DNA from 3 places in the Vibrio sp. PSi01 genome. Region 3 is predicted to be linked to each of the others. Evidence: predicted binding sites of a transcription regulator. Region 3 holds the regulator's gene; each other region holds the start of a gene.
The links. Region 3 encodes PurR, which represses purine synthesis genes. Its sites were predicted from a motif close to TNANGNAAACGTTTNCNTNA; they were not measured.
Positions count from the first base shown of each region.

Region 1: purM (phosphoribosylformylglycinamidine cyclo-ligase) is a predicted target of PurR. The motif match lies at 8,829-8,848, and genes of this name have one in related genera.
Region 2: metK (methionine adenosyltransferase) is a predicted target of PurR. The motif match lies at 7,713-7,732, and genes of this name have one in related genera.

Region 1 covers NZ_JBHNYN010000005.1:9,998-20,957, forward strand. Annotated here, with positions in the region: gene ACFI6G_RS09090 (glycine cleavage system transcriptional repressor) at 1-28, shown strand, start outside; gene bcp (thioredoxin-dependent thiol peroxidase) at 41-511, shown strand; gene ACFI6G_RS09100 (AI-2E family transporter) at 616-1,692, opposite strand; gene ACFI6G_RS09105 (sulfurtransferase TusA family protein) at 1,685-1,924, opposite strand; gene bepA (beta-barrel assembly-enhancing protease) at 2,103-3,557, shown strand; gene arsC (arsenate reductase (glutaredoxin)) at 3,678-4,028, shown strand; gene wrbA (NAD(P)H:quinone oxidoreductase) at 4,035-4,628, shown strand; gene ACFI6G_RS09125 (DUF2069 domain-containing protein) at 4,625-5,062, shown strand; gene ACFI6G_RS09130 (DUF2066 domain-containing protein) at 5,193-6,458, opposite strand; gene ACFI6G_RS09135 (uracil-xanthine permease family protein) at 6,736-7,974, shown strand; gene upp (uracil phosphoribosyltransferase) at 8,116-8,742, opposite strand; gene purM (phosphoribosylformylglycinamidine cyclo-ligase) at 8,912-9,952, shown strand; gene purN (phosphoribosylglycinamide formyltransferase) at 10,085-10,759, shown strand; gene ACFI6G_RS09155 (class II glutamine amidotransferase) at 10,860-10,960, opposite strand, start outside.
Region 2 covers NZ_JBHNYN010000005.1:375,738-386,697, reverse strand. Annotated here, with positions in the region: gene ACFI6G_RS10810 (PilT/PilU family type 4a pilus ATPase) at 1-490, shown strand, start outside; gene ACFI6G_RS10805 (hypothetical protein) at 547-708, opposite strand; gene ruvX (Holliday junction resolvase RuvX) at 807-1,229, opposite strand; gene ACFI6G_RS10795 (YqgE/AlgH family protein) at 1,278-1,841, opposite strand; gene gshB (glutathione synthase) at 1,958-2,908, opposite strand; gene rsmE (16S rRNA (uracil(1498)-N(3))-methyltransferase) at 2,918-3,649, opposite strand; gene ACFI6G_RS10780 (endonuclease) at 3,794-4,525, opposite strand; gene ACFI6G_RS10775 (SprT family zinc-dependent metalloprotease) at 4,622-5,122, opposite strand; gene ACFI6G_RS10770 (DUF2189 domain-containing protein) at 5,202-5,999, opposite strand; gene metK (methionine adenosyltransferase) at 6,369-7,523, opposite strand; gene tkt (transketolase) at 7,913-9,907, shown strand; gene epd (erythrose-4-phosphate dehydrogenase) at 10,122-10,960, shown strand, end outside.
Region 3 covers NZ_JBHNYN010000003.1:357,681-368,640, forward strand. Annotated here, with positions in the region: gene mukE (chromosome partition protein MukE) at 1-540, opposite strand, end outside; gene mukF (chromosome partition protein MukF) at 521-1,858, opposite strand; gene cmoM (tRNA uridine 5-oxyacetic acid(34) methyltransferase CmoM) at 1,984-2,769, opposite strand; gene elyC (envelope biogenesis factor ElyC) at 2,885-3,730, shown strand; gene torR (two-component system response regulator TorR) at 3,871-4,584, opposite strand; gene torD (molecular chaperone TorD) at 4,872-5,519, shown strand; gene purR (HTH-type transcriptional repressor PurR) at 5,836-6,840, shown strand; cyclic di-GMP riboswitch class I at 7,011-7,096, shown strand; gene ACFI6G_RS06950 (TfoX/Sxy family DNA transformation protein) at 7,224-7,814, shown strand; gene ACFI6G_RS06955 (TVP38/TMEM64 family protein) at 7,947-8,627, shown strand; gene ACFI6G_RS06960 (putative signal transducing protein) at 8,675-8,992, shown strand; gene ACFI6G_RS06965 (alpha/beta fold hydrolase) at 9,141-9,938, opposite strand; gene glgA (glycogen synthase GlgA) at 10,223-10,960, opposite strand, start outside.

The DNA of each region.
Region 1 (10,960 bases), on a different contig from region 3:
GCTCAACTTTATCAAAAACAGTTTTTAAAAAGGAAATATCATGAATACGCTAACGGCTGGTGTTCCAGCACCTGCTTTTTCTCTTCCAGATCAAGATGGCAATATCGTATCTCTTGGTGACTTCAAAGGTAAAAAAGTCCTTTTCTACTTTTACCCAAAAGCAATGACCCCTGGTTGTATTGTGCAAGCTGAAGGCCTGCGTGATATCAAAGCACAGCTTGATGACCTAAATGTGGTTGTTTTAGGTGTGAGTGTTGATCCAGTCAAACGCCTACCAAACTTCGTTGAGAAGAAATCTCTGAACTTCACTCTGTTATCAGATGAAGATCACAGCGTTGCTGAGCAGTTCGGGGTTTGGGGCGAGAAGAAATTTATGGGCAAGGTTTATGATGGCCTACATCGTATTAGCTTCCTCATTGATGAAGAAGGTCAGATTGAACACGTCTTTAATAAGTTCAAAACTAAAACTCACCACGAAGTGGTTTTAGATTACTTCAATCAAGAAGCTTAAGGTCAATTTGAGTGCGTTAATTATTTAGGTTTCCCACTCAAATTAAACGAATGCAAAAAAGGCCGAACATCATAGATGTTCGGCCTTTTTCTATAATAAATCAGTTATTTTTGATGCTCAGGCTCATCTTCTAAAGCATGGCTTGGCAGAGCGTTCCAAACCGCTTTCACTAAGGTCGCCAGTGGTATGGCAAAGAATACCCCCCAGAAACCCCATAATCCGCCAAACACTAATACTGCAACAATGATCGCGACCGGGTGAAGGTTCACTGCTTCAGAGAACAGAACCGGAACCAACACGTTACCATCTAGCGCTTGAATGATGCCGTACGCAAGTAACAGCCAGTAGAACTGAGGTTCAAGCCCCCATTGGAACAAGCCAACAATTGCGACAGGAACGGTCACAGCAGCAGCGCCGATATATGGAATCAAAACCGAAAAACCGACTGCGACCGCTAGCAGTGCTGAATAACGTAAATCTAGAATTGCGAAGGTTACGTAACTGACACCACCGACAATTAGAATTTCTAACACTTTACCGCGAATGTAATTTGAGATTTGCTGGTTCATCTCTACCCAAACCTTAGTCGCTAGACGGCGGTTCTTAGGTAATACACCACTTGCCATGCTGATCATTTCTTCTTTATCCTTGAGCAAGAAGAAGATCAAAAGCGGTACAAGAATCAAGTAAACCGCAAGTGTCGCTAAACTCACAAGAGATGCTAAAGAACCTTTCACTACGCTTTCACCGAAACCTAGCGCTTTGTTCTTTGCGTTAGACATAATCGATTCAACAATCTGTAGGTTGGCTAATTCAGGGTAGCGTTCGGGAATCGTCGCAATGAACTTTTGCAAACTACCATACATGCTCGGAATATCATTAATAAGGTTGCCCACTTGCTCCCAAATCGTTGGTACTAAACCAAACAGTGCCAGCAGCATCAGGCTAAAGAACATCATGATCACCAACATCACCGATGGTGTTCTTGGCACACCAAGTCTTTGAAGTTGGGTAACGGGCCACTCAAGTAAGTAAGCCAAAACAATAGCAACCAATAATGGCGCAATGAGATGACCAAAGAAGTAGATCGTAATAAAGCCGAATAGAATGATGGCAACCAAACTGACAGCATGTGGATCAGAGAAACGTCGTTTATACCAACGATTGACCATTTCAAGCATCTGACTGCGATTCCTTTTTAGTGATGAGGAGATGGTGGTAATTAGAACAAACCTCTGTCATGACAACATAAGCTTGCTTAGACAAAAAAGTAACAATATCTTTCATCGAGCTGTTATCAGAAACATAAATTGACAATGATTGGCCTACTTCTAACTTTACACTGTGACGCTTGGCTAATAATAACGCCATTGGGCATCGCTCTTGGCGTAAATCTAGAATATTAGGTGTCATTCTTGGGCTCGATGCTTATTATAAGGGTCGTATTGTAATCTGTTTTTGAAAACGCGCCATCATTCATTCATCTTCCTTTATGATAGCGCACGTACTTGGCAAAGGTTAAATCAGATAAAGAACCAATTTGCATTGCACTTGTCTTACTGTCAGAAGAAACGGAGTATTACTGACTAATATGTTTAAACGCGCTCGTTCAATTGCTTGCTTATGCATCGCAGCTACATTAAGCACCCCAACGTTGGCAAACACCAACAGTTTGGAGCTTCCAGATATTGGCACCGCGGCTGGTGGCACACTCACTATCGATCAAGAACTAATTTATGGTGATGCCTACATGCGCATCATCAGAAGCAGTCAGCCTATCGTCAACGACCCGGTTCTAAATCAATATATTGATACTCTAGGCCACCGCCTTGTCGCGAACGCGAACGATGTAAAGACACCTTTTCAATTCTTTATGATCCGTGACCGCAACATTAACGCGTTCGCTTTCTTTGGTGGCTATGTAGCATTGCATTCAGGTCTGTTCCTACATGCACAATCTGAAAGTGAGTTAGCTTCAGTATTAGCGCACGAAATCGCGCACGTTACTCAGCGTCACTTAGCACGTAGTATGGAAGATCAAGCTCGTCGTTCCCCAGCGACCATCGCAGCACTTGCGGCCTCGGTATTATTGGCAATTGCAGCTCCTGAAGCGGGTATTGCAGCTCTAACAGCAACGACTGCAGGCAACATGCAAAGCCAAATAAACTACACACGTAGTAATGAAAAAGAAGCGGACCGATTTGGTATCAACACACTTGCAAAAGCTGGGTTCGATGTAAACGCTATGCCGCGTTTCTTTGGCCGTTTAGCCGATGAATATCGCTATGCGAGTACACCACCACCAATGCTATTAACTCACCCATTGCCAGAAGATCGAATCACAGATTCACGAGCTCGTGCTCGTAGCTATCCACCACTAAAACTGGCGCCTTCGTTGGATTACCATCTAGCAAGAGCCCGCATTGTTGCACGCTACGCGGGTATCAATAATGATGCTGCTCTCGATTGGTTTGAACGTAAGCTGAAAAAAGCGCCGAAAGCGTTGGTTCCATCATTAGAATACGGCCAAGCACTGGTTTACCTTGATTCTAACAAATTAGATAAAGCAGCGCCGATTTTAACCAAGCTCATCAACAGCGATCCAACAAACCTATTTTATTTAGATGCGATTTCAGATCTGCATATCGAGCAAAAAAAGCCTGAAATTGCGATTAAAGAACTCAAGTCAGCACTGGTTCGTCAACCGAATAACTCAGTACTGACCATTAACTACGCCAATGCGCTAATTGAAAATGAAGAACTTCAAGAAGCCGTTCGCGTATTACAGCGTTACACGCATGACAACCCGAACGACACCAATGGCTGGCATCTGCTTTCAAAGGTAAACATTAACCTAGGTAACAGCGATGAAGACCTTGCCGCTCGTGCAGAGATTTTGGCATTGCAAGCTAACTGGAACAAAGCGATTCAGTACTATACGCAAGCAAGCCAAATCGCAGAACTCGGTAGCCTAAAACAAGCGCGTTACGATGCTCGAATTGACCAATTAATGATTCAGCGTGAACGTTTCTTATCGCTACAGTAAATCGCTCAACTCGCTGCAAGTAAACGCAAAACGAAAACGAAAGCTCAACGGATACAGTGAAGAAGCCACTCGAATGGCTTCTCCTGAAAATCAAACCAAAAATAATAATGAGGAAGAACCATGTCTGTCGTGATTTATCATAATCCACGTTGCTCAAAGAGCCGTCAAACTCTCGAACTGCTTGAAGCTAACGGTATACAACCAGAAGTTATCAAGTATCTAGACACGCCTTTAACTGTCGAGCAGCTGAAAGTACTTTTCACTCAACTGGGTTTTGACAGTGTTCGCGAAATGATGCGCACCAAAGAAACTGACTACAAACAAGCAAACTTGGCTGATACATCAGTGACTGATGAGGAGCTTTTCTCTGCAATGGCCAAGAATCCAAAACTGTTTGAGCGCCCTGTGGTTGTCGCGAACAACAAAGCAAAGATTGGTCGTCCACCAGAACAAGTATTAGAGATTTTGTAAGCCAATATGAGCATCAACATCCTTGTTCTCTACTACAGTCGCCACGGCAATACTCAAGCTCTAGCAAGACAGATTGCACGAGGGGTTGAATCCATCCCGAACTGCGAAGCCATGCTAAGAACGGTGAACGACGTGTACACAGTAGAAGAGCAGCCTGATTCGCGCTATCAACCAACAGATCCTATTGCGACCTTGCAAGATCTCCGTTCTTGCGATGGTTTAGCACTAGGTAGTCCAGTATGGTTTGGCAATATGGCTGGGCCAATGAAGCACTTTTGGGATAGCACAACATCACTATGGATCAATGGCGATCTTATAGACAAACCTGGTTGCGTATTTACCTCATCTTCATCACTGCATGGGGGTCAAGAGACGACACAGCAAAGCATGATGTTGCCTCTGCTTCATCATGGCATGTTATTAGTGGGTATCCCCTACTCAGAGCCAGTACTACACACCACTCAAACCGGCGGCACACCTTACGGTGCAAGCAGTACTGGAGAGAGCGCTTCTTTAAGCAAAGAAGAGATTGAGTTGGCGCAGAACCTAGGCAAACGCTTAGCACGTATCGCCATAAACCAGAAGGGAATTTCTCAATGATGTATATGCCAGAGAAGGCTATGTCTCCCAAAACCAAGTTATTTCGCTACCTTGCGCTAACGGGTAACTTGTCACTTTTATTCTGGGTAGTCGCTTGGCAGATGACACTTTCGCCGCACCCTCATCTAAGTAATATAACGCTTGCGATTGCTTGGGCTATACCACTGTTACTGCCATTACCAGGCATTCTAGCAGGCAAACCTTATACGCATGCTTGGGCGAATTTCGTCTTAATGCTCTACTTCCTACACGCATTAACTATTTTGTATATAGACGGTGGTGAGCGATTATTAGCGGCTGTAGAACTACTCCTGACTACCTTAGGGTTCGCGGGTAATATCTTATTTACTCGTTTTAGAGCAAAAGAGTTGGGCATCAAGCTCAAGCGTCTTTCTGAAGTAGAAAAGAAAGAGAAAGCTAAGTTCGAGCAATAACTTAGGTTCGGTTACCTTTAGCTAGTACAAGTAGAAAAAGCAACAATAAACAAACAAAAAGCCCTGCGAGATTTCTCTTGCAGGGCTTTTTCATGAATGCATTTCAATCCGCAATGTCAGTAGACCATTACTAGCGAACCCATTCGTATACTAGACTTGGCTTAGCATGTACTGGCGCAACAACTGTTAGCTCTTCCGAGCCAGACGTATTCGTTAGCTCAGCATCCGCTTTAGCTGATAACTTACTACCTTTGATGACTTGAACACTTGGGTCTGCTTCGTTAACCGTCGCTTCTGCGCCATCGTTCAGGGTCGTATCAGTAATAGCTGCTGAATCATCGCCTACAGACATGGCGTTGTCTTGCGTTTCAAATTCAGGGCTCACTTCAGGTTCAATGTAAGATTCTTCAACCTTTGCGACTTGGCGAATGCTTTCCACTTCTTGCTCAAACTCTTGTTGAGTCGACAATAAGTGAATTCGGAACGTCACTTCGTTGTTTTGAATCTTGAGAATATCTAAACTTGCAACTGAATTTAGACGCTTAAGTGCGTTCTCCAGTTGGAAGAAATCCTGCGCGTTATTCAAGCTAATAAACTGCGTTAATATTGATTCCGAAGATTCACTGGCTACGGTAACCGCACTTTTACCTGCGTAGTAGTTGCTGATTTGGTCGACTAGCTTCTTAGAAGTCGTAGCGCTGTTACCCGACACTGAACCGCTCACTGGCGATGTTGGTGCGCTCGTCAATTGACTCGGCTTTTGATCGTACAAAGTCCAACGTAAACCTGAAGATTGAGCCTTAATCACCAACACAGCATCAACAGGGTAACGCTGACTCGCTTTACTGATTGGCGTAACAAAGCTGCCCCACAAATCAGAAGTCGCAATACCTGTAATATCATCAAAGTCACCCACAGGTAGCGTTAGAGGCAAGCCGCGCTCTTTTGCGTTAGCTTGTAAACCTGCCGCTAATTGTGAGTTGGAGTGTTCCCACACAATATTTTTGTCGTAGTTGTCTTCTTCTACGAGCCAAACAAGAATGTTTGAACGAGTATCAGGCCAGTACGGTAACTGCGCTTGGGTCAATAGAGAACGGATTTGAGCACCGTTAAAACGCATGCGCAATGTTGATTGGTCATTGCTCTCGCCAAAACTCATTTGAGACATGTACTGCGAACTCTTACGCATCGCCTTTTGAATGGTTTCGTTCGATGCAACATCAGTTTGGCCAGTCGCACGTATCAATACCTGCTCCATACCGGTATTTCTTGCCACTTGTTCTGGCTGCTTGTTTTCAGCGTTAATCGCAACTTCAGCACTAAAAATATCTACTTGAGTTAATGCATAACTCGGAGAGGCTAATAGTGCCATTAACAAAAATGCTATGTAGCGCATACTGATCCTAATATTCAAATCTTGTGCCTAGATGATAAGCAACTATGGATTGGGGGGCAAGGTCGATAGCGCCCACTGTGTTTAATAACCACAAAATATCACCTGACCATGATAAATCGTTCACTTGTAAACTGTATTTCTTCTTATTTTGATAGCAACAAACATCACTAAGATAAATAAATTTGATCTATTTGGTATAGCAATCGATTGCTAAGTGATAGAATCCTGCGAATTTTATTTTCCACTTTTCATATAACGACCAATTTAAGGACTTCACATGAAAAATGCTTTGCAAGGTGCGCAAATGCTGTTTGTAGCTTTTGGTGCACTTGTATTAGTGCCGCTACTAACTGGGCTTGATCCTAACGTTGCACTCTTTGGCGCGGGTATCGGTACTCTTTTATTCCAACTGATTACACGCCGCTCAGTGCCAATCTTCTTAGCATCTTCTTTTGCATTCATCGCACCTATCATGTTTGGTATTCAAACTTGGGGCATTGGCGCAACAATGGGCGGCCTAATGGCTGCGGGTGTTGTGTATGTCTTAATGGGCGCATTGATTAAAGTTCGAGGTGTTGCTTTCATCCATAAACTACTTCCACCAGTCGTGGTTGGCCCTGTAATCATGGTGATCGGCTTAGGTCTTGCACCCGTTGCAGTAAACATGGCGTTAGGCAAAACCGGTGATGGTGCTGTGCAACTTATCGATGCTGATGCAGCATTATGGATCTCTTCTATTTCACTACTAGTGACGATTGTCATCAGTGTTTTCTCGAAAGGCTTCCTTAAACTACTGCCTATCTTTGGTGGTATTGTAGCGGGTTATGTAACGAGCTTAGTATACGGAGTCGTTGATTTTACCCCTGTCACTCAAGCAGCCTGGTTAGCACTACCTAACTTCACAGCACCAGAATTTAACATCAACGCTATCTTCTTTATGGTGTTTGTTGCTATCGCACCAGCCGTAGAGCACGTAGGGGACATGCTTGCTATCTCTAACGTAACCGGTAAAGACTACCTTAAAAAGCCAGGTTTACACCGTACTATCACAGGCGACGGCGTGGCTACAATCGCAGCTTCTATGCTGGGCGCTCCGCCAAACACAACCTACAGTGAAGTAACAGGTGCAGTAATGCTGACGAAAGCATTCAACCCAGTGATCATGACTTGGGCTGCTGTTACTGCTATCGTTCTTGCATTGGTTGGTAAGCTAGGCGCACTACTTCAAACGATTCCGGTTCCTGTAATGGGTGGCATCATGATTCTACTGTTTGGCTCTATCGCAACAGTGGGCCTTAACACACTCATCAAGAACAACGTTGACCTGCATAAATCACGTAACCTTGTGATTGTGGGTATTACTTTAGTCTTTGGTATTGGCGGTATGGCCTTTGGTATTGGTGACTTCAGCCTACAAGGCGTAAGCTTGTGCGGTATCGTGGCGATTCTACTTAACCTAGTACTTCCAGAAGAGCTAGGTGACAATACTGTGGTAGACAAAGCTCAAATCGATTAATCCATCGGTAGTGCTAGATTCAAAAGAATCACAAACCAACAAGATCAAAAAAGGGAGAGCGTCGAATGCTCTCCCTCTTTTATTAATACGGCTAATTCAGCGAGTTAAGAAACGGTTTGAGTCACTTAAGCTGAAACCGAATTACTTAGTACCGAAGATTTTATCACCAGCATCGCCAAGACCAGGAACAATGTAGCCCTTGTCGTTTAGCTTCTCATCGATTGCAGCTGTGTAAAGCTCAACATCTGGGTGCGCTTTTTCTAGAGCCGCGATACCTTCAGGTGCAGCAACAAGGACAAGCACTTTAAAGACTTTACAGCCTTGCTCTTTTAGTAGATCAAGAGTTGCAATCATAGAACCGCCAGTCGCTAACATTGGATCAACAACTAGAGCAATACGCTCATCAATGTTAGATGCTAACTTGTTGAAGTACGGTACAGGTTCTAGTGTTTCTTCATCACGGTAGATACCAACTACACTAATACGAGCACTTGGCATGTGCTCAAGTACACCATCCATCATACCTAAACCAGCACGTAGGATTGGTACTACTGTTACTTTCTTACCCTTGATTTGGTCAACTTCTACTGGGCCATTCCAACCATTAATGGTTACTCGCTCAGTTTCGAAATCAGATGTCGCTTCATACGTTAGAAGGCTACCCACTTCTGTTGCTAGCTCGCGAAAACGCTTAGTGCTAATCTCACCTTCACGCATCAGGCCAATTTTATGTTTTACTAGCGGGTGTTTCACTTCAACAACTTTCATTTCCAACTCCGGCAATATTTAAACAAACCTGTAGATTATACACGAACTGTGTGGTTATTTCAGAATCTTTATTCTAATAAAAAAAACCGCGCAAACGTTTGCTCTTCGTAATCAAGCCCTGTTAGAATAGCGCCGTTTTCACATCCAACTTAAGTTCGAGGACTATCCCGTGAGTGGTAATACTTCTTCTCTAAGCTACAAAGACGCTGGTGTTGATATCGACGCAGGTAATGCACTAGTAGACCGTATTAAAGGTGCAGTTAAACGCACTCGTCGCCCTGAAGTGATGGGCGGTATTGGTGGCTTTGGCGCCCTATGTGAACTTCCAACGAAATACAAAGAGCCAGTACTGGTTTCAGGTACTGATGGTGTTGGTACTAAACTTCGCCTTGCTTTGGATCTGAAAAAACACGACACCATTGGTATCGACCTAGTGGCAATGTGTGTGAACGACCTAATCGTTCAAGGTGGTGAGCCGTTATTCTTCTTAGACTACTACGCAACAGGTAAGCTAGATGTAGATACAGCTGCAGACGTTGTTTCTGGTATTGCTGAAGGCTGTGTTCAAGCTGGTTGTGCACTAATCGGTGGTGAAACGGCTGAAATGCCAGGTATGTACGAAGGTGACGACTATGACGTAGCTGGCTTCTGTGTTGGTGTTGTAGAAAAAGCTGACATCATCGATGGCACTAAAGTAGCAGCAGGCGACGCACTTATTGCTGTTGGCTCAAGTGGTCCACACTCAAACGGTTATTCTCTAATTCGTAAAGTTCTAGAAGTTTCTGGTGCTGATAAGAGTGAAGAACTAGAAGGCCGCACAATCGGTGAGCACCTACTAGAACCAACTAAGATTTACATTAAGTCAGCGCTTAAGATGATTGCTGAGCATGACATTCATGCTATCTCGCACATCACAGGCGGTGGTTTTTGGGAAAATATCCCACGCGTACTTCCTGAAGGCACTAAAGCAGTGATTGATGGCAAGAGCTGGGAATGGCCTGCTATCTTCAATTGGCTACAAGAGAAAGGTAACGTGGAAACATTTGAAATGTACCGCACTTTCAACTGTGGTGTAGGCCTAGTTGTGGCTCTACCTAAAGATCAAGCTGAAGCAGCTGTTGAACTACTGAAAGCTGAAGGCGAAAACGCTTGGGTTATCGGTGAGATCGCAAACGCTGAAGCTGGTGAAGAGCAAGTAGAAATCAAATAAGTGATGTATTCACTTATTTAGTTAATCAATGAGGACCTAATGGTCCTCATTTTGCTATTTGGCCCGCAGAAAACCTTAGTTTATGTAGGTAAATTGTAAACAGTCCTGTTAACTAATCGTATGACCCACTCTATGAAAAATAATCACTCAAATAAAACCAGTCACTCTAAGAAAAACATCGTTGTTTTAGTTTCAGGAAGCGGAAGTAACTTACAGGCAATTTTAGATGCCTGCGATAACAATATGATTGATGCTTCTGTTAAAGCTGTGTTCTCAAACAAAGCAGAGGCTTTTGGGTTAGAGCGAGCAAAGGCCGCAGGTGTTAACGCACATTCTGTTAATCCAAAAAACTTTGGTTCACGCGAAGAGTTTGATCATGAATTGATGGTTCAAATCGATGCTTACCAACCCGATTTGATCGTGCTCGCGGGCTACATGCGTATTCTAAGTTCAGAGTTTGTTCGCCATTACGCAGGGAAAATGATCAACATCCACCCTTCTCTACTTCCTAAATACCCCGGCTTACACACCCATCAGCGCGCTATTGATGCGCAAGATAAAGAGCACGGTACAAGTGTTCACTTTGTAACAGAAGAACTCGATGGCGGACCTGTGATCTTACAAGCTAAGGTACCAGTTTTTGAAGACGATGATGCTGACATGTTAGCAAGCCGAGTCCTCACCCAAGAGCACTGTATTTATCCGATGGTCTGCAAATGGTTCGCTGAAGATCGTTTATTAATGGTAAACGGGCAAGCGATCTTAGACGGTATAGCATTGGGCAAGCACGGTTACGCAGAAGAGTAGTTCGTCAAAAACTAAATCAAATAAAAAGGCCGCTTACTGATCTTTTGGTTCAGTAAGCGGCCTCTCTTTTGTTCAGAGCAAATAATACTACCCGGAGGTTTTAGCTCAATGGCTCAGTCGGTGCTTGGCTCGCAACTTTTTTAGGTGCGTAAGCAACATCTTCTAACGCTTGATGGTTGTTACCTATCAGCTCACCAAAAT
Region 2 (10,960 bases), on a different contig from region 3:
AACCATGGAGTACGCGATGACGTTTGCTGAAACCGGTCACCTTTGCATGGCGACTTTACATGCCAACAATGCCAACCAAGCGCTAGAGCGTATTCTTCACTTGGTGCCGAAAGAGCAAAAAGATCAGTTCTTATTTGATTTGTCGATGAATCTACGTGGTGTCGTTGCTCAGCAATTAATCCGAGATAAGAATGGTAGTGGTCGCCATGGTGTGTTCGAAATCCTACTCAACAGCCCACGGGTGTCTGATTTGATTCGTAGAGGTGAGTTACATGAACTCAAGTCGACAATGGCTAAATCAAAAGAGATTGGGATGCAGACCTTTGACCAAGCTTTGTATGACTTAGTCGTTGCAGGCAAGATCAGTGAAGAGGATGCGTTCCATAGTGCCGATTCCGCTAATGATTTGCGCTTGATGCTCAAGACTAAACGTGGTGATGACGATTACGGAGTGGGAGCCTTAGCGGGAGTTAAAATTGATATGGGTTAGATCGATGCTAAATGCTGAAAAAACCGCTGTGAAGGCGGTTTTTTTGGCTAGATAAATTAGTGATTGCCGTAACTATTGTTGTTACCAGAATATCCTCGTTCTTTCTCTAATTTAATTTTTGTCGGATATTGTTCACCGGTATAGCCTGCTGAGCCTCCGCTCATTGAACTGCACGCTGTGATTGCTAGAGAGGCGAATATTGCTAGAAAAATTTTCATATGAACTCCCACGTCCTTATTATGACTTGCTCTGGCACTACGGAGTTAAATTCGTGTGGGATCATAAATTAGCTCAAATTTTGCTCACTTAATTTTTGCTAAGAATATTGCGCTTCAAACCAACTTTCTAAAATGACAACAGCTGATTGGTTATCGACGTTACCTTTGCTTAGCGCTTTATAGCCGCCCATTTCAAAAAGGTCGGCCCTTGCTTCTGTCGTAGAAAGTCTTTCATCATGCAGTTCAACATCCACACCAAAGCGTCCTTTAAGACGGTTTGCGAACTTCTTTGCTCTCGGTGTAATGGCTGCTAAATCTTTACCATGAAGATCGGTTGGTAAGCCAACAACGATAAGGTTTGGCTGCCACTCTTTAATTTGCTTTTCAATATCATCCCAATTCGGGATACCATCTTTGGCTTTGAAGGCTTTTAAAGGGCTGGCTGTGCCCGTGATTTCCTGTCCTATCGCACTACCGATACTTTTTGTACCGTAGTCAAATGCCATAATTGTTCGTGACATGAAGTTTCCAAATTTGTCTGTGTTTGAGGTGTTATTTACTGGTTTGGGCTAAGCATGACCAGCGTCTGCTGAAAGCTGAGCTGCATTAATGCCTAACATCTGCACGGCAACTTTCCAGCGTTCTGAAATTGGCGTATCGAAGATAACCTTTGGATCGGCTTCAACGGTTAGCCATGAGTTTTCAGTCAGTTCGGTTTCCAGTTGTCCTGGTTCCCATCCTGCATAACCAAGTGCGACTAGATAATTCATCGGCTCATCTTCTGTCCCCAACACCATCAAGATATCTTTTGAGGTTGTTACCGAGATTTGATCCGTCATGTTGATGCTGGATTGATAACTGCCTTTGGGTTTGTGCAAAATAAACCCTCGGTCTTCTGCGACTGGCCCACCATTAAGTACTGGCTTATCAAGGCTTGCTTGGTTGGGTTTCGGCTGTTCAGAATCAACCTCAACTTGCTTAAGCATGCTGCCGACAGTGACATCGATAGGGGCGTTGATCATCAAGCCCATCGCACCTTCGTCATTGTGCTCACAAAGGTAGATCACCGAATTTTGAAAATATGGATCTTTCATTCCGGGCATAGCGACCAGAAAGTGGTTCGTTAAATTCATAGAGCCTCCTGCCAGTGTGTTCCCAGTAAAGGAAAAAGAGCGGCGTAAAGCCGCTCATTGTTCTTTGCCTAGATATTTTTGTGTTTTCGAATAGCTAAGGCTTTCTTTAGTTTAGGCTATTTAGCGTTAACGCGACGCTCGATTGCATCCATTAATTTACCCGTTACCGAAACATCAAAAGCAGCTTCAATTTCACGGATACAAGTAGGGCTTGTCACGTTAATTTCAGTCAGCTTGTCGCCGATAACATCAAGTCCGACAAAGATTAAGCCTTTCTCTTTAAGTGCAGGAGCAACTGCTCTTGCGATAGCCCAGTCTGTTTCACTCAGCGGGCGAGCTTCACCTGTACCACCAGCAGCAAGATTACCTCGAGTTTCCCCTTTTGCAGGAATACGCGCTAGACAGTAAGGCATTGGTTCACCGTCAACCACAAGAATACGCTTGTCACCATTGCTGATGTCTGGAACAAAGGTTTGTGCCATAGCGTAATTTTGACCGTGGTTAGTCAGTGTTTCAATGATCACTGATACGTTTGGATCGCCCTCTTTTACTCGGAAGATAGACGCGCCACCCATGCCATCAAGTGGCTTTAAGATCACGTCACCGTGCTCTTCTCGGAATGCTTTAATTTTTTCAGCTTTACGAGTCACGATAGTGGTTGGTGTCAGTTCAGGGAACCAAGCCGTGAATAGCTTCTCGTTACAGTCACGTAAGCTTTGTGGCTTGTTGACGATCAGTGCGCCGTTCTCTTCAGCACGCTCAAGAATGTAAGTTGCGTAGATGTATTCTGTATCAAACGGAGGATCTTTACGCATCAGTACTGCATCTAAATCAGAGAGAGCGATAGTCTGTTCTGATTTGAATTCGTACCAGCCGTTTGGATCTTCTTTTAGTTCAACAACCTTAGTGTCAGCAATGGCTACGCCTTGATCTAAATGTAGATCATCCATTTCCATGTAATGGATTTCGTAACCACGACGCTGAGCTTCAAGCATCATGGCAAAGCTAGAGTCTTTTTTGATGTTAATGGATGAAATTGGATCCATTACGATGCCAAGTTTGATCATTTTTTTCTCCTAGCCTAGATCGCCAAAACGGACTTGTAAGGCAGTAATTGCGGTTAGAGCTGCTGTCTCGGTACGAAGTACACGTGGGCCGAGTAGCGTCTCTTCAAATTTGTATTGTTCTGTCATACCGATTTCTTCAGCTGACAGTCCGCCTTCAGGACCGATCAATAGGCGCACCTTACTGATCGGCTCTGGAAGGGTATTGATTGAGTATTTTGCACGAGGATGCAGGTTTAGTTTTAACGCTTCGCTCGGTTCGCTGCACCACTCTTCAAGTTGCATGATTGGGCGAATAACTGGAACCGTATTACGGCCTGATTGTTCACATGCTGCGATAGCAATCTTTTGCCACTGCGCGAGCTTTTTCTCGAAGCGTTTAGTATCAAGCTTAACGCCACAGCGCTCTGAAATCAGTGGGGTAATGGTGTTGACACCAAGCTCAACCGATTTCTGAATCGTAAACTCCATTTTATCACCACGTGAAATCACTTGGCCTAAATGCAAGTCTAACGGAGATTCGCTGCTACGCTCGATACGTTCAGTAACATTAACTGTGACATTCTTCTTTGATACTTCTGCAATGGTTGCTGGAAATTCAGCGCCGCTGCCATCAAATAGAAGCACTTCTTGGCCTTCTTTCATGCGAAGGACTCGACCAACATGACCCGCGGCATCTTCGCCTAAAGCGAGTGAACCTAACTGATGAATGCGTTCTGGGTGATGGATACGAGGGATTCTCATGCTGGTAAACCTATAAATATGTTCATTTGGGTATTTTATCTCTGCCTAACATGGATGCTTTTAGTCGAAAAAACAAGGGTAGGGCAAGAGTTTCAGAGGCAATTTTGAAACTCTTGTTTGTTCGAGGTGATTGTGTGGTAGAAGTTAGTTACAAGCAGGGTAGACAAATGGGTTGTGATTACCTTGGATAGCATAGATTCGCTCATCACGAGTACATTCCCATTTATTTACGGGAAATTGCTTGTTCCATGCCATCATCAGGTTCGTTTGCTGCTTAGATAGTTTAAAACCGTATTCTTGGCTCATATAAAGATAAGTTCGCGCGATAGATCCTTTTGCTCGGTCCGGTGGCATAACTTTGCGCTGTTTGAAGTTGACCTGCATTTCACACTGACCATAGCTCACGCCATCCATTCCATTCCACTGACTGAAATTGTAATTGGATCGATCACCGTTAACCTCGCCAATGGCAGGTGTCAGGTTATGAAGATCGGCTTCCATCGATTTGAATATCTTGTCATTTCGAGTGCAGTTCTTACGTCCGCCGTCTTGCCAGCATTGACGCTGGTGGCCGAACTGCCAAGCTGGGACCACATGTTCCCACTCAATTCTACTCGCTCGCTTTTGTTGTTTTCTGACTTGATAACCACAACCATCAAGGTCGGGAATACCTTTCTTTTTGTCCTTCCAAGTAATGTCACAGCCACAATAAAATGAGGTCGGGTGGTCGAGATAAATCTTCACTGCTTCTTTTTTGGCTTTGGAAAATGAGCTCGGTGGTGCCGCGAAAACACTTTGGGTTACCAGTAGGCCAAATACTATCGTTAAGTAAAAAGACACAGGTAGGCCAAATGCTTTGAAGGTGATTTTTTGCATAGAAAAAGACTGATAAAAGTATGATAAACATCAGTCTAGCACTCAAATGTTAGATCTCTCTATTAGATTTATTCTATTGAGTTAATCAACCCCTAACTAGCTTAGTTGAGTCCCCGTAAAAGCTAAGGTTTGCTGGCACAGTTGGCAACGGTAGGTCGATTGGTTTCGAAGTACTTTATTGTGTCGCCTTATGGATAACGGGTAAGTGGTGCACTCACATTGGTACTCAAAGGTTTTCCCTTGTACTGAGGTGATTTCAAAGCTGTGAGTGGTTTTGGCTGGTACGTTAAATACCTTTTCCATTACGTACTTCCATTCATTGCCGTGCGGTCTAACGCGTCCAAAGACTTGATGTGTGATCAGGTGTGCGACTTCATGAGGGATCACTTCGTTGATAAAGGCTTCTTCATTTTCTGTAAAAAGTATTTGGTTGAGCTTAATTTCATTCAGCTGCAAGTAGGCTTTTCCTGCTGCCTTACCTCTTAACTTGTAAGTGATGAGCGGGCATGGAAATACACGTGAGAAATGTTGGTTAGCGGTGGTTAAGCATTCCGCCAATTTCTTATTGGCTCGATGTTGTTGCGGGGTGTATGACAAGCGAGTTAACTCCAAATAAAAGGCCTCAGCATTAACGCTAAGGCCTCATAATAACACTGCTCGTCGATCTCTCTACGATTTATACGTGATGTTTCTTTTTGATGATTTCATGATAAGCATGCCATGTACCATAGCCAAGTAGCGGCATGGTGACGATCATTCCGATTCCGTAGGTTGCAAAGCCCACCAGAATACCGGTACAAATAATACTCGCCCACACGACCATTGCAGGGATGTTCGATTTCACGGCATTAAAGCTAGTGAAAATAGCGCTCATGACATCAACACGTCTCTCCATCATCAATGGAATTGAAAAGGCAGAAATACTGAATATTAGGCTTGCGATAACAAAACCAATCACAGAACCCGTGATTAAAAAGGGAGCAAATTCGGTCAATGGCGCGCCTTGTACTGAAGGGTAGAGTGCGTGCAATAACGCAGCGATACGCATCCAGAATATCATCGCGACCATTAATACAATCGCAAAGGCCCATTGATGGGTAGAATTACGCGTGATGGCTTTCATCGAGTGCAATAGACTAGCGTTGTGCCCTTTTTCTCTTTCCCAAGCAGCGTCATACAAGCCCAGAGCAAGAAATGGCCCTATCAACATGTACACGATCAAACTTGGCATCACGACCAAGTGCGTTCCTTGCCACTGGACAAGTTGAACAATGGCGATTGCCGCAGCCATAAAGCACAGCCCGTAAAACGCGCTGATTAATGGCATTCTCACTAAGTCATGCAGAGCAAGCGACAACCAATGAAAGGGTGCAGAAATACTGATTTGGTTGCAAGGAATGGTGCGAGCATAATCCTGATCGCTGACCTTGTGTTTTTTATCGTTCAGTTCGGATGGGTGCGCGGTACGAGGCATAGATCCCCCTAGTTAAATAACGTCCTAGTTATAATTCCATAGAGCTCAATATTGTGGCTTAAATGAGCATTATGGGATTGAGCTAAAGTGCTCGTTATCGTCCTAGTTATTGTTCTAGCGTTCACTTAACTATTGATATTAGGCTTAACTGCATTGGGGTTAAATGTGAGCTTGATCTGCTAGGAGTTACCTTAACTATTGTCATTAGTACTAGAAAACACAAATTATCAATGGCTTTTTATACTAAGTGGTTAACGGTAAAGGAGGCAGGTAGAGCGAGTTACGCAGAGTAAGGGTTAGATAAGTACATAAAAATAAAGCCCTTACTAACAAGTAAGGGCTTTAAAGAAACAAATCGCAGTGGCTAAATTATTTTAGACCGGCGAAGTCGGCAAGGATTGCTGCTTTGTCAGTCGCTTCCCAAGGGAACTCTTCACGACCGAAGTGGCCGTATGCAGCTGTCTGCTTGTAGATAGGTTGAAGAAGGTTCAGCATTTCTTGAAGACCGTATGGACGTAGGTCGAAGTTTTGACGAACCGCTTCAATAATGATTTCGTGAGCGACTTTCTCAGTACCAAACGTTTCAACCATGATAGATGTTGGATCTGCAACACCGATAGCGTAAGACAGTTGAATCTCACAACGATCAGCCATACCAGCAGCAACGATGTTTTTCGCAACGTAACGCGCTGCGTAAGCTGCAGAACGGTCAACTTTCGATGGATCTTTACCAGAGAATGCACCGCCACCGTGGCGAGCTGCGCCGCCGTAGGTATCAACAATGATCTTACGACCTGTTAAACCACAGTCACCCATTGGGCCACCGATTACGAAACGGCCTGTTGGGTTGATGAAGAAGTTAGTGTCTTTGTTGATCCATTCAGCAGGAAGTACTGGCTTGATGATCTCTTCCATTACCGCTTCACGTAGATCCGGAGTTGTTACTGAATCACAGTGTTGAGTAGAAAGAACAACAGCATCAATACCAACAATCTTACCTTGGTCGTACTGGAATGTTACTTGAGATTTCGCATCTGGGCGAAGGAAGTCAAGTTTGCCGCTCTTACGTACTTCAGCTTGCTTCTTAACAAGAAGATGAGAGTAAGTAATTGGAGCTGGCATTAGGATTGGTGTTTCGTTAGTCGCGTAACCAAACATGATGCCTTGGTCGCCAGCGCCTTGCTCTTTAGGGTCTGCTTTATCGACACCTTGGTTGATGTCTGGAGACTGCTTACCAATTGTGTTTAGAACGGCACAAGAGTCAGCGTCAAAGCCCATATCAGAATGAACGTAACCAATTTCACGTACTGTTTCACGAGTGATTTCTTCGATATCAACCCATGCAGACGTTGTTACTTCACCGCCAACCATAACCATGCCGGTTTTTACGTAAGTCTCACAAGCAACACGTGCTTTTGGATCTTGTTCCAAGATGGCATCAAGAACAGCATCAGAGATTTGGTCTGCAATTTTATCTGGATGGCCTTCTGAAACAGATTCAGAAGTGAATAGGTGCTTAGCCATGAGAGCTCCACTTTTAGTTTTTAGTTGCAATTAGTTTTTAGTTGCAAACAGTTAAATGCAAATAATTTTAGGCATCGCAAGCTAGCAAGCGCTGCCATTAAATACAGTATATTTTGTAGGTGTTTCTACATCTAGACGGCTATTCTAAATTCCAGCGGTCGAATTACAAGCTCTTTTTTATGATATGTCATAACTAAACGTTTGCGTATCGGTCGGGATAAGCCATTGCCAAGCGATGTAAATGTTCGAAAATTGCGAAAAATGACTGTTAAAATGCCAGTAAAACGTTTGCAGTCGCTAAAGTCGTTTGAGAGAATACCCGCGCTAATAAGAATGAAAATTTTAGCATTAATCTCTTTTTTAAATCGCTTATGTACTCAGGAGCAGACATGCCTTCTCGTAAAGATCTAGCCAATGCAATTCGCGCACTTAGCATGGATGGCGTTCAACAAGCAAATTCAGGCCACCCTGGCGCACCTATGGGTATGGCTGACATCGCTGAAGTTCTTTGGCGTGGTCACTTGAACCACAACCCAGGAAACCCAGAGTGGGCTGACCGCGACCGTTTTATCTTGTCTAACGGGCATGGTTCAATGTTGATTTACTCTCTGCTTCATCTGGCAGGTTACGAGCTCTCAATTGAAGACCTTAAGAACTTCCGTCAGCTGCACTCTAAGACGCCTGGTCACCCTGAGTACGGTTACGCTCCTGGTATCGAAACAACGACAGGCCCTCTAGGTCAAGGCATCACTAATGCTGTTGGTATGGCAATGGCTGAGAAAGCACTGGCTGCACAGTTCAACAAAGAAGGCCACGACATCGTAGACCACTACACTTATGCATTCATGGGTGATGGTTGTCTGATGGAAGGTATCTCTCACGAAGCATGTTCTCTAGCGGGTACGCTAGGCCTTGGTAAGTTGGTTGCTTTCTGGGATGACAACGGCATCTCTATTGATGGCGAAGTTGAAGGTTGGTTCTCTGACGATACACCTAAGCGTTTTGAAGCTTACGGTTGGCATGTAATCCCTGCTGTTGATGGTCACGATGCTGACGCTATCAATGCTGCAATTGAAGCGGCTAAAGCAGATCCTCGTCCAACACTTATCTGTACTAAAACTATCATCGGTTTTGGTTCTCCAAACAAAGCGGGTACGCACGACTGTCACGGTGCTCCACTAGGTGCAGATGAAATCACAGCAACTAAAGCAGCGCTTGGTTGGGAACACGGTCCTTTCGAAATCCCAGCAGATATCGCAGCTGAGTGGAATGCGAAAGAAGCAGGCGCAGCGAAAGAAGCAGCGTGGAATGCTAAGTTTGACGCATACGCAGCGGCTTACCCAGAGCTAGCAGCAGAATTCAAACGTCGTACTAACGGCGAACTTCCAGCTGAGTGGGAAGAGAAAGCAAACGCAATCATTGCTGACCTTCAAGCTAACCCAGCTAACATCGCTTCACGTAAAGCGTCTCAAAATGCACTAGAAGCGTTCGGTGCGATGCTACCTGAATTCATGGGCGGCTCTGCTGACCTTGCGCCTTCTAACCTAACTATGTGGTCTGGTTCTAAGTCTCTTGAAGCAACTGACTTCTCTGGTAACTACATCCACTACGGTGTACGTGAGTTCGGTATGACGGCTATCATGAACGGTATCGCTCTGCACGGTGGTTTCGTACCATACGGTGCAACGTTCCTAATGTTCATGGAATACGCGCGTAACGCAATGCGTATGGCTGCTCTGATGAAAGTTCAGAACATCCAAGTTTACACGCACGATTCTATCGGTCTTGGCGAAGATGGCCCGACTCACCAACCGGTTGAGCAGATCGCTTCTCTACGTCTGACTCCAAATATGAGCACATGGCGTCCATGTGACCAAGTTGAATCAGCAGTTGCTTGGAAACTGGCTATTGAGCGTAAAGATGGTCCTTCATCTTTAATCTTCTCTCGTCAGAACCTTGCACAACAAGATCGTAACGCAGAGCAAGTAGCTAATATCGCTAAGGGTGGTTACATCCTGAAAGATTGTGCTGGTAAGCCAGAGCTAATCATCATTGCTACAGGTTCTGAAGTTGAGCTTGCTGTTGAAGCAGCAGCACAACTAACAGCTGAAGGTAAAGCAGTACGCGTAGTCTCTATGCCTGCAACTGACGCATTCGATAAGCAAGACGCTGAATACCGCGAATCTGTACTTCCATCTGACGTAACTGCACGTATCGCTGTAGAAGCTGGCATCGCTGACTTCTGGTACAAGTACGTTGGTTTCGGTGGCAAGATCATCGGTATGACAACGTTCGGCGAATCTGCACCAGCGGGTGAGCTATTCAAGATGTTCGGTTTCACTACTGAAAATGTAGTAAACACAGCGAAAGAGCTTCTTGCTTAATCATTGACTGATGGCCTTGTGCTAACAGTTAAATGAAGGAAAAAACCGAGCGCTGAGCTCGGTTTTTTGTATCTGGGATTTGTTTTCTCCTAGACTCATCTTTATAAGTAGCAGATCAACCTGTCCTAAGTAGACTGAGGTATTCAAGTAATGCCTTTTGGGTAGGATTCAGTTATCATCTGTTGCACGAAATTTTGGTTAGATGTACGGAACTATGCTAAAAGTCGCGATAAATGGATTTGGACGAATAGGGCGTAATGTATTGCGCGCTGTCTATGAAAGTGGCAAAAGCCAACAAATCAAAGTGGTAGCTGTCAATGAGCTTGCTCAGCCTGACGCTATGGCTCACTTATTACAATACGACACCAGTCACGGTCGCTTTGGTAAGAAGATCTCCAACGATCAAGAGCACATCTATATCCACCATGGTATTGGTGCAGAAGATAAAGGCGAGTTTGATACTATTCGTATCTTACATCTTGCTGATATTGAACTGCTGCCTTGGCGTGACCTTGAGGTGGATATTGTTCTCGATTGTACTGGCGTCTACGGTTGTAGAGATGATGGCCTAGCGCACATCGCTGCAGGGGCTAAAAAAGTTCTATTTTCACATCCTGGTGCGAATGACCTTGATAACACCATTATTTACGGTGTGAATCACGACACTATCACAGCTGACCATCGAATTGTTTCCAACGGTTCATGCACGACTAACTGTATTGTCCCTATCATCAAGGTACTTGATGACGCTTTTGGTATTGAGTCTGGGACCATCACGACTATTCACTCTTCAATGAATGATCAACAAGTGATCGATGCATATCATAGCGACCTTCGCCGTACTCGAGCTGCAAGCCAATCCATCATTCCTGTTGATACCAAATTGCACAAAGGTATTGAAAGGATCTTCCCGAAATTTTCTAACAAGTTCGAAGCGATATCTGTGCGTGTGCCTACGGTAAACGTAACTGCGATGGATTTAAGTGTCACAATTAATACAAATGTGAAAGTTAATGACGTAAATCAAACCATTGTTAATGCGTCCCAGTGTAC
Region 3 (10,960 bases):
GCTGATACGGAATTTTCCCGTTTCGCCAATCGCAATCAACATGCCGATACGACGTAAGCGACGTAGAGAAGTACGCACTTTTTCAAACAGCTTTTCTTTGTCTAGGTCAGAACCAGACGCACGGTTGGTTGCTAGCTTCATGAGTTTTTTCTCATCCGCTAACGACATCAACTCATCAAACAGCTCTTGGTTGGTGAAGATACCTTCATGAGTAAGGCGTTCTGGGCTTAGGTATAAGAAACACAACACTTTACCAACCAACATGTCTAGCTCAGACAATACACTACGACCAATCAGAGACGTAGAACGCGGACGCAGGTAAAAGAAGCCTTCTGGCGCTTTCACAAGCTCGGTGTTGTAGCGTTGGTAGAAATGCTGAAGCTCAACTTCAAAGTCAGACAGCAACGCGTGGTTATCTAGGTCTTCGGTTGAAACATGCTTGCCTGAACGCAGCATGCTGTCTAGCGCAGGGAACAGTGGGTTCGCTATCGCTTTTACCAGTTTCTCTGGCATGTAATCATCAGTACTTGTTAATGACATTTGCTTGTACCTTTGCACCGAAATCGTTGATTGCCTGCCAATCTGGCTGAATAGCCTGATAGTCAGACTCTGAGTAACCTAAGCGCACGGCTTGGTCGACAACAATTCTGGCTAAATCAAAATGGTGTGTGCGAGGGTGTGCTGCGAGGTAATCGCGTAACACAAGGCCAAGGTCAATTGGCGCGCCTTGCTGTTTGTGAGCTTTTAACATCTCTGCAATTCGTTCTGAAAGCAGATCATTCACTTGCTCAAATTCTTCGTACTCTACGTCGATCGGCGCTTGTCCCATCACTTCGTCATCACGAAGCACAAGCGCTTCATCACGAAGATCAGTTAGCTTATCGGCATCGGCGTAGGTCAATAACCAAGGCGCATCGAAGTAGTCGGTAACCGACTGACGCAAGCGTTGGCTAAAGGCTCGGTTTTTATCCATATCAATCGCGGTACGGATAAACTTGTGAACGTGGCGGTCGTAGCCGATCCACAAATCGATCGCTTGCTGACCCCAACTAGTGATTCGGTCAAGCTTCATCTGCAAGCCGAACAAGGTTTCGCCAACGAACTCGAGTTCATCGTCACCGTAAACAATTTCTTGAATATCGAGGATCTGTGTTTGCAGCTCATCACCCGCCGCTTGCAAGGTGTCTTGCAATTCTTTTAGCGTGGACGAGGTTTCTGAAAGCAAAGTTTCACAGTTGTTAATCGCCTCTCGCCAATCTTTGTTTAAAAGGTCGGCAATTTGCTGCTTAACGGTTTGCTGCTGCTCATCCATAACACGTTGGTTAAGATCGATCTGATCGAAAATTTCACCAACAGAATACTTGAGCACGCCGTAAACGTTCTTTCTCCAATGTCCTGGAGTTCCGCCCTTCTGCGCAGCTTCAATAGCTTTAGCCATCTCGTCCGCAACCATAGAAAGCTGGATAGACAATTTTAATTTAGAGAACTGACGGTGACGTAAGTAATAATCTGAGATACCCATCGCTAATGGCGACAAACGGTAAATGCTCGCACCATCGGTGATTTCGCTAGTAAAGCGGCTAATCAGCTTCTGTTTAACCAACTCATTGATGGCGTTGTTGGCACGAAACGCAGACGCTTCGCCAGTATCTTCAAACAGTCGAGTGACAATAGTAAATGCATCGTGCAATTCACCCTCGCCCAACTCTTCATCGAACCTTTCATTGCTTAATACTGCGATAGCAATCAAAAATGCTAAGCGCTCTGGTGGCAAGTTTAATGAAAAATCATGCTGCTTGACCCAGCCCACCAACTCATCAATTGGCTGCTCTTCGGCAGTTTGAGTCATTTCACTCATTGTGGTTCCTGTTACTGTTTTTCGTAATATCGAACATGTTAGATATTACGCCTATTTCTTTATGACGCGGGCTTCTTACGATTGCATAGCGCATGTTGTGGCTTCTTTTACCACATTCACCGCTGCTATTGCGCAGGTTTTTGAGCCCAAACGTGAATATAACGGCCTAGTGACAGATATGGCTCTTGGCGGCATAGCTGTTTTTCCAGTTCCAATACATCTTCAAATTGGTAATCGCCCATGTACTCCATATTACCTATGTAGTCACTGAAAGAGCGAATGCCTGATTTACCACAGATTTCTAGACCAGCGTCTTCTATCCATTGATAAACCTCTTCCGGCTTCAAGCCTTTTTGTGGTTGCAGCTTAAACCGTTTTCGATGTGGCATCCCATTCAATACATGAGGAATGTTGCCACAAATCACATTTTTCAGGACTAATCCGTGGTGGTTGTAAAACATTATCGAAGCAACACCACCCGGCTTTACTTGTTCCAGTAATAAATCAAGTGCCTCTTTCGGGTTCGCTAACCACTCCATCACAGCATGAAACATCACAACATCGACTTTCCCATCGAGATGTTCTGCCACATTCTGAATGGGAGAGTGGATAAAACGATACCGCTCTAGCAAACCTGCTTCGCTGATACTTTCTTCTGCTAGTTTCAGCATTTCAGAAGAGAGGTCACACAGAGAAACATTATGCCCAAGCGACGCAATTTTTTGCGACATTTGTGCAAGCCCACCGCCAGCATCGAGTATATGCAACGGAGATATGGAACCATCAAATTTGCTCAAAGCTTGTTCTAAATCTTCCCATACGATGATCTGACGGATCTCTCCTTTGTCAGAGCCGTAAATATTTTTTGCAAATTTGTGGGCAATATCGTCGAAATTACGGTCTTCAGTCACGGCTACTTGAGTTATTATGTCCTATCGTGCCTGCTATTCTGTCACAGGAATTTCAGGAATAAAGAGGCGATGTCTCTTTTTACTACCAAGTGATGTTTTTTCGGACTATTCGGATATGTTTGAGCTGAAAAAAGTAGTGTCTTCATTATTGATGCCACTGCCAGCAATGTTAATTCTCGCTTTTCTGGGTTTAGCCCTAGTGATGTTTACTACCAAAAGGAAGACTGGTTGCCTAATTACCCTTTCAGCCCTCTGTGGTATTTTCCTCATCGCTTTCCAGCCAGTTTCTAGTCAACTTTTAATGCCAATGGAAAGGCAACACACCGCTTTTTTACCCGTCGATGACACCATCGATTACGTTATGGTTCTCGGCAGTGGTCACGTCGTAGACGACCAAATCCCACCTACATCTGAGCTTAGTCGCACAGGATTGATGCGTTTAAGTGAAGGCATTCGTATTTTACGCCTTTATCCTGGTGCCAAACTCATTTTGTCTGGCTATGGTGCGGGGACTGAAGTGAGTAATGCAAGAATGATGGCTAAAGTGGCTTTAGCGCTTGGGGTTTCAAAACCTGACATCATTTTGCTTGAAACAGCAAAAGACACGTGGGAAGAAGCCCGCCAAGCCGCCGCGTTTGTTAAAAATAAAAAGATGGTATTAGTTACATCGGCTAGCCATATGACTCGCGCCTTGAATGAATTCCATGCTGCGGGTATGAAACCATTAGCGGCACCAACCAACTACCTTGCACAAGAAGGCATTGTAGAGCCTTGGGATAAGTACATGCCTAAAGCGCTATACCTTGAGCAGACCGAACGTTATTGGCACGAAACCATGGGGTTAGTTTGGCAAAGCCTGCGCGATTGGCTAGACACGAGTAATGATAATGTTGAAGAGCCTATCGTTGTCCCTGAGCCTTCTATTTTAGAAGAAGATAATGGCGTCGTTTCTGCGGCCTAGTCTCAAATCGATATCTATTAATTTTCGGATGGTTAGCAATAACCAATAGTATGGCAAGAAATAAAAAGCCGAACCATCAATGATGTCTCGGCTTTTTTACGCTAGTTGTCTTTTTTTACTGATTAAAACGCCCGAAGGGTTTAGTCACCAGCGAACATGTAACCTTCACCGTGAACCGTCACAAAAATCTGTGGGTTCTTGGGATCAAACTCCATTTTTGCGCGCATACGACGAATTAACACATCGATAGTGCGATCATTAGGCGCATCCACTCGGTGGCTAATCATGTTCAAAATACGTTCGCGACTTAATACTTGGTTAGGGTAAGAAGAGAGTGCGACTAGCAACTCATACTCAGCCTTAGTCAGTTTAACCGGCTCACCATTTTTGCTTAGCGCTCGGCGAGGAATATCAAACGTCCACTCACCAAAACGAACAACAGACTCATCTTCTGCTTGTTCCACCACTCCCGTCGCTGTTCTACGAGCAGCAGCAATACGCCAAAGTAAGTTTTTAACTCGAACCAATAATTCGCGAAGTTCGAAGGGTTTAGTAACATAATCGTCTGCGCCCATTTCAAGGCCTACGATTTTGTCGATGCTATCCGTGCGTCCAGTAACTAAAATAATTCCAATGTCTGATTGACTGCGTAATTCGCGAGTTAGCATCAATCCATCTTCGCCTGGTAAGTTGATGTCCAGCATAATGAGATCAACGTTGTTTTCTTCCAACACGTTTCTCATCTGAGCGCCGCTCTCAGCTTCACTCACTGTGTAACCTTCGTTCTGGAAATATCCAACCAGTTTACTGCGGGTTACCACATCATCTTCTACGACCAATACGTGATAGCTCATCTACACCACTTTTCTTATTTAATAGTTTCAATGACTATTCTATTCATGACTAGTAACAATTCTAGTGGTACTGAAGATAAAAGCCAGAAACATGGATTTTTTTTGATACAAGACAATCTTAAACCTTGCTATTTATCGTCCATCGCAATTCAATATAGGCATTACTACGAACGAGTCACTTTGCGCTTAGCAAATAACCTTGTTATTCAGCCTTGGTGTGCTTGTACCCAAATGACTTAACGGCGCTGGGTATATAAACATCACAAGACTAAATCAGGATCTATGAAATGAAAGATACGAAAGCATTCAACGAGCAAAGAGCAGAAATTTACTGGTGGTTATCAAGCTTATTCGCCAAAGAGCTCACTCAAGAAGAACTCGATCACTACCACTCTGTTGAAATTCGTTCTTTCCTTTCTGGTTTAGGTTCGAATGAAGCTCTAAAGCCTTCGATTGATAAGCTTGTAGACGCATTGAACCGTCTACAAACACGTGAAGATGCCCAACTGGAACTGTCTGCTGACTTCTGCGACCTTTTCTTGAAGACAGACAAACATGGTGCTTTACCTTACGCTTCAATGTACATCGGCGAAACAGGTCTATTAAACGATAAGCCAGCTAAAGACATGGAAGACATCATGGCTAAGCACAACTTAATCGTGAACCAAGACTTAAAAGAACCTGCAGATCACATTGCTATCGAACTCGACTTCCTTGGCAATCTAATCATCCGTTCAAATGAAACTGAGCTTGAAGAAGAATTAGAGAAATCGTTCGTCATTCAACAGCAGTTTATCGATCAGCAACTACTTACTTGGTTGCCAAAGTTTAATGTGAAATGTCATGACGTTGACCAGTTTGGTTTCTACGCTTCGGTCTCGTCTTTGCTACTCGCATTTTGCAATTTAGACACTCAATATTTAGCTGGTGAATAAGTTCGCCCAACGACTAGGTAAATAAATTCAGTAGAATGTGACAATTCACCCGGATTTCTGGGTGAATTATATTGCGAGTAATTTCTAGTCAGTCTAAAATTGTGACCGCAAACGATAAAATATGAAACATTCACGAAATGCTAAGCTTATTTAAGTTCAAAGCATTTCGGTGTTAAGACAAGCCGCTCAATAGCGGTTTTTTGTTTTTTAGCACTTTAGTACCCAAAGAGCCCTACAAATTTAAGCTCTTAGTTAAGTAGCTTAACGGCTACTTTATTCCGTACTTTGGGAAAGTAGCTTCTAATAGGATAAAACCATGGCCACTATAAAAGATGTCGCTCGCTTAGCAGGCGTATCAACAACAACCGTTTCTCACGTAATCAACAAAACACGTTTTGTCGCAGAAGCGACTCAAGAAAAAGTAAACAAAGCCGTAGACGAACTAAACTATGCACCGAGTGCTGTTGCTCGTAGTTTGAAATGTAATACAACACGCACTATCGGCATGCTAGTAACTCAGTCAACCAACCTATTCTTCTCTGAGGTTATCGATGGCGTAGAGAGCTACTGCTACCGTCAAGGCTACACTTTGATTTTGTGTAACACAGGCGGTATTTATGAGAAGCAACGTGATTACATTCGAATGCTTGCAGAGAAGCGTGTAGATGGCATCTTGGTTATGTGTTCAGACCTAACTGAAGAACTAAGAGAAATGTTAGACCGTCACGCTGACATTCCTAAAGTAGTGATGGACTGGGGTCCTGAGAGCTCTCAAGCCGACAAGATCATTGATAACTCTGAAGAAGGTGGCTACCTAGCGACCAAGTACCTTATTGAACGCGGTCACTCTAAGATTGCTTGTTTAAGTGGCCACTTAGATAAAGCAGCCTGTGTTGAACGTATCGCAGGATACAAACGTGCATTTGACGAAGCTAATATTGCCACTGACGAACGCTTGATCATTGAAGGTAACTTTGAATGTGATACTGCTGTTATAGCAGCAGATAAGATTGTTGAGATGAAAGATCGCCCAACGGCAGTGTTCTGTTTCAACGACACCATGGCACTAGGTTTGATGAGTCGATTACAAGAAAAAGGAATTCGCATTCCTGAAGATATATCAGTTATTGGTTACGATAACATCGAACTCGCTGAATATTTCTCCCCACCATTGACCACGGTTCACCAACCGAAGCGTCGTGTTGGTAAAAATGCATTCGAAATTTTGTTAGAACGCATCAAAGATAAAGATCATGAAAAACGCGTTTTCGAAATGCACCCTGAAATTGTTGAACGAAGTACAGTTAAAACGTTAAATTAATTGATAAATTCAGTTTATTCTAATCAAGCGCACCTTTAGGTGCGCTTTTTTTATCAACAACATTAATGAACCTGGTATCATAACAGCAAGATCATTAATTGAAGCAATATCACATTTTGAAATAACAAGTGTGAGCTTCATTCAACAAAAACTTTATTCTATTTAATCAGTCACGCACAGGGCAAACCACTCGAAAGAGTGAGACGCAAAGCTTCCGGCCTAAACCACTCGTTGGTATGGTAGCGGGGTTACCGATGGCAAAATGCAGTGGTTACTAATAATTTAGTAATTTACGGCTTATTGACAATTTAGTTGCAACATTTTGCTAATCTCTCGGACCTGCTTATTTGGTGGCGTAGTTCAAATACACCGAGATAAATAACATGGATAAACCGATACTAAAGGACTCAATGAAGTTATTTGAGTCCCTAGGAAAAATAAAATCACGTTCAATGTTTGGTGGCTTCGGTCTTTTTGCCGATGACACGATGTTTGCTCTGGTTGTAAATGACCAGTTGCATATACGAGCGGACAAATGCACAACAAAACAATTTGAACAACAAGGGTTTCAACCTTACGTTTACAAAAAACGTGGCTTCCCTGTTGTTACTAAATATTTCGCTTTGCCTGAAGGCCTGTGGCAGGATCAAGAAAAAATCTTGCAGCTTGCGACTACGTCTTTGGGTTTTGCTAAAGATGAAAAAGCTGAACAGTCTTCTGCTAAACCAACTCGATTAAAAGACCTTCCTAACCTTCGACTTGCTACCGAGCGCATGTTGAAAAAGGCTGGGATAGATTCCGTAGAACGTTTATATGAATCTGGCTCTGTAAACGCGTTTAACGCCATCAAGGAATCTCACGCGTCCTCTGTCAGTATCGAGTTACTTTGGGCGCTAGAAGGTGCGATTAATGGTACACATTGGTCTGTTATACCGCAGCAGCGTCGCGAAGAGCTTATCAGTCGCGTAAATTAACATTATCAGTTAAAACTACACATAACTAAGCCGCATTTATGCGGCTTTTTTTTATATCTGTTGAAAGTTAATCTAAGCTTTACCTGTCTATCTATACTATCGGTATGCATTGAAAATTTAGAGGAAGTATCAATGAGTAAGAAAATGATATTGGGTATTGTGTTGGTAATAACGATTGTCTTACTAGGCGTCAACTTTGGCCAATACCTCACACTTGAGAATGCCAAGGCTCAGCAAGCCGTTTTGAATGAATACATTGACAGTAATTTTATCGCCGCGGCTGCTATTTATTTCGCAGCTTACGTCATGATTACCGCTTTCTCGATTCCAGGAGCTGCTGTTGTGACCCTATTGGGTGCTGCGCTCTTTGGTTTTTGGAATAGTTTGTTATTGGTGTCATTCGCCAGTGCAATCGGTGCAACTATCGCCTTTTTGAGTAGCCGCTATTTGTTACGTGACTGGATTCAAACCAAATTCGGCGACAAATTGGCGACCATGAATAAAGGTGTCGAAAAAGACGGGGCATTTTACTTATTTTCTCTACGCCTGATCCCTGTATTCCCATTTTTCCTTATCAACCTGTTGATGGGTCTAACGCCGATGTCGGTAAGTCGTTACTACATTACGAGTCAAATTGGGATGTTGCCAGGTACAGCTGTTTTCTTAAATGCTGGTACTCAACTCGCAGAAATAGATTCACTTTCGGGTATCGTGTCTCCTTCAGTGCTGTTGTCATTTGCATTACTAGGTATATTCCCAATTATTGCTAAATGGTTGATGGGTAAGTTTCGCTCAACACCTGTAGCTGAATAATGGATATAGATTAGATAACACACATAGCCAAATAAGGTTCTATTTCAATGAAAATCTTTAGCGCATCGAACCCTACTGAAGCTCACATCATATGTGGATTGCTAGAAAGTGAGAATATTGCGTGTGAGGTCCGTGGTGAGGGTTTGTTTGGTTTGAAAGGAGAAATCCCTTTTACAGAAGATACTGACCCGTATGTTTGGCTGTATGAACCAGAACAAGCCAATAAGGCACGTGTTATTGTCAATGAATACCAAAAACAGCAAGATTCTATAATCTATGAAGAGTGGCGTTGCAGACAGTGTCATGAAGTCAATGAAGCCCAATTTGGCTCTTGTTGGCAGTGCGGTGCTGCTTCTCCTGAATAGCAGGTTTTGAAAGGTAAAGTGGCTCCAACGGCCTTATATAACAACTCGGTCAGATACCTCCTCCAAACAAAAACGGGAAGCTAAAATTAGCTTCCCGTTTTTGTTTCAATTCTATTCGAGCGTCTGTTCTGATAAAGAATCGTGATAATCACTGAATTTGCTTTTGAATAAACGCAATCGAACGCTGATTAAACTCTTCAGGATTTTCCACATTACATACGTGTCCACAATTCGGAATTTCTACTAGCTCGCTCGACTCATGTGCTTCCACCATTTCTTTTACAGGCTTAATAAACATGTAATCACGTTCGCCCATCAAATAAAGAGTCGGTATTGGTAATTCCCTATCTTTAAAATACTTCATCAAAGGGTTTACATCTGCCGTTAAGATAAACCAGCGCTTAAACTCTTTTTGGCACAGTTTTTTAGCTTCACGGATAAAAAGGTGACGAGACTCTTTTTGGCTTTTCTGCGGCATTACTACATACGCAAAAAGACTGTATAACCACATGTAAGGAATGATGTGTTTACTTAAGTTACCTAATTTGATTAAAACTTGAGAGCGAGTGTTTAGCTTAGTAACAGCACCGCCTAATACCATTGAACGCACACGCCCTGCTGCTAACTCAGCGACGTTACGTACTATGATAGTACCTAAAGACATGCCAACAAAATGGGCAGAACGAATTTTTAGGTGATCTAAAACTTTGAGAATATCGAGCGTTACCGATTTGAAGGTGTAACGATTCGAAATCAGCCCTTTAAGTATATTGTCTGATTTACCGTGCCCTCTCAGATCGATGAGAAGTAAGTTGAAATGCTGTTTATACGCTTTGATCTGTTTGAACCAGATAGAGGAACTTCCTCCTGCGCCATGCACAAACACAACCCACTCGTCGCTCGTAGGGTGAGTAAATGTTTTATGGAATAATAAACTCTCAGACATACCTATCGCTTTAATTATTAAAATGGAGCTGTGCCTCATCACAAGGCGATGACTAAGGATATCACGCAATTAAGAACTTTAAGTGATAATAGTGTCAAACCTACCATTAGTCATGTGAATACCTACTCCCTCTTTTCTACCTGACTGACATGAGTTTGCAAGCTCTGTCTTCTCAAACGTGATGTAGACAGACCAACAAATAAAAAGGCACTCTGTGAAAAGAGCGCCTTCCGTTGTTTAGTGCTAATGGTGTACATCAGCTACATCAAGAGATTAAATTAACGTTAAAATGCAGTATGGTACATTGCTAGATACTCTTTAGCAGCGTCTTCCCAACTAAAATCTTGCTGCATAGCATAAAGCTGAACCCGTTTAATTTCAGACGGCGTTTGCGCATAAAGTAACAACGATCGATGTAACACTGCCAATAGTGCTTGTGGGGTTGGCTCTTCAAAAGCAAACCCAGTCGCGACCTCAGAATCCTCATCGTAATCATTCACGCTGTCTTTTAAACCTCCCACAGAACGAACAATCGGCAAAGTACCGTAAGCCATGCTGTAGATTTGGTTTAAACCACACGGTTCAAATTCCGAAGGCATCAAAAAGAAATCAGAACCCGCTTCAACCAAGTGTGCCAATTCGTTATTGTACGCTTCGACAAAAGAGAACTTGTCTGAATGAAGTGCTGATAACTCTTTAAGTTGACTCGCCAAAACCGGATCACCAGTACCGACAATCACAATCTGAAGGTCGTTTTTCAAGAACTGTTCGATGATCGGCAGTAAGTAATGGACACCTTTTTGATTCGTCAAACGGCAAACCATGCCATAAACAGCGCAATCATTCAGGGGCAGGCCAACATCTTGTTGCAGTTTTTGCTTACAAGCTGATTTGCCACGAACCATGCTGTGTTTCGTCGCTTTATACTTACGAGGCAGGAACACATCTGTTTCCGGATTCCAAGCACCGTAATCACAGCCGTTAAGAATACCAAACAAGTCTGCCGAACGATGTTGAAACTC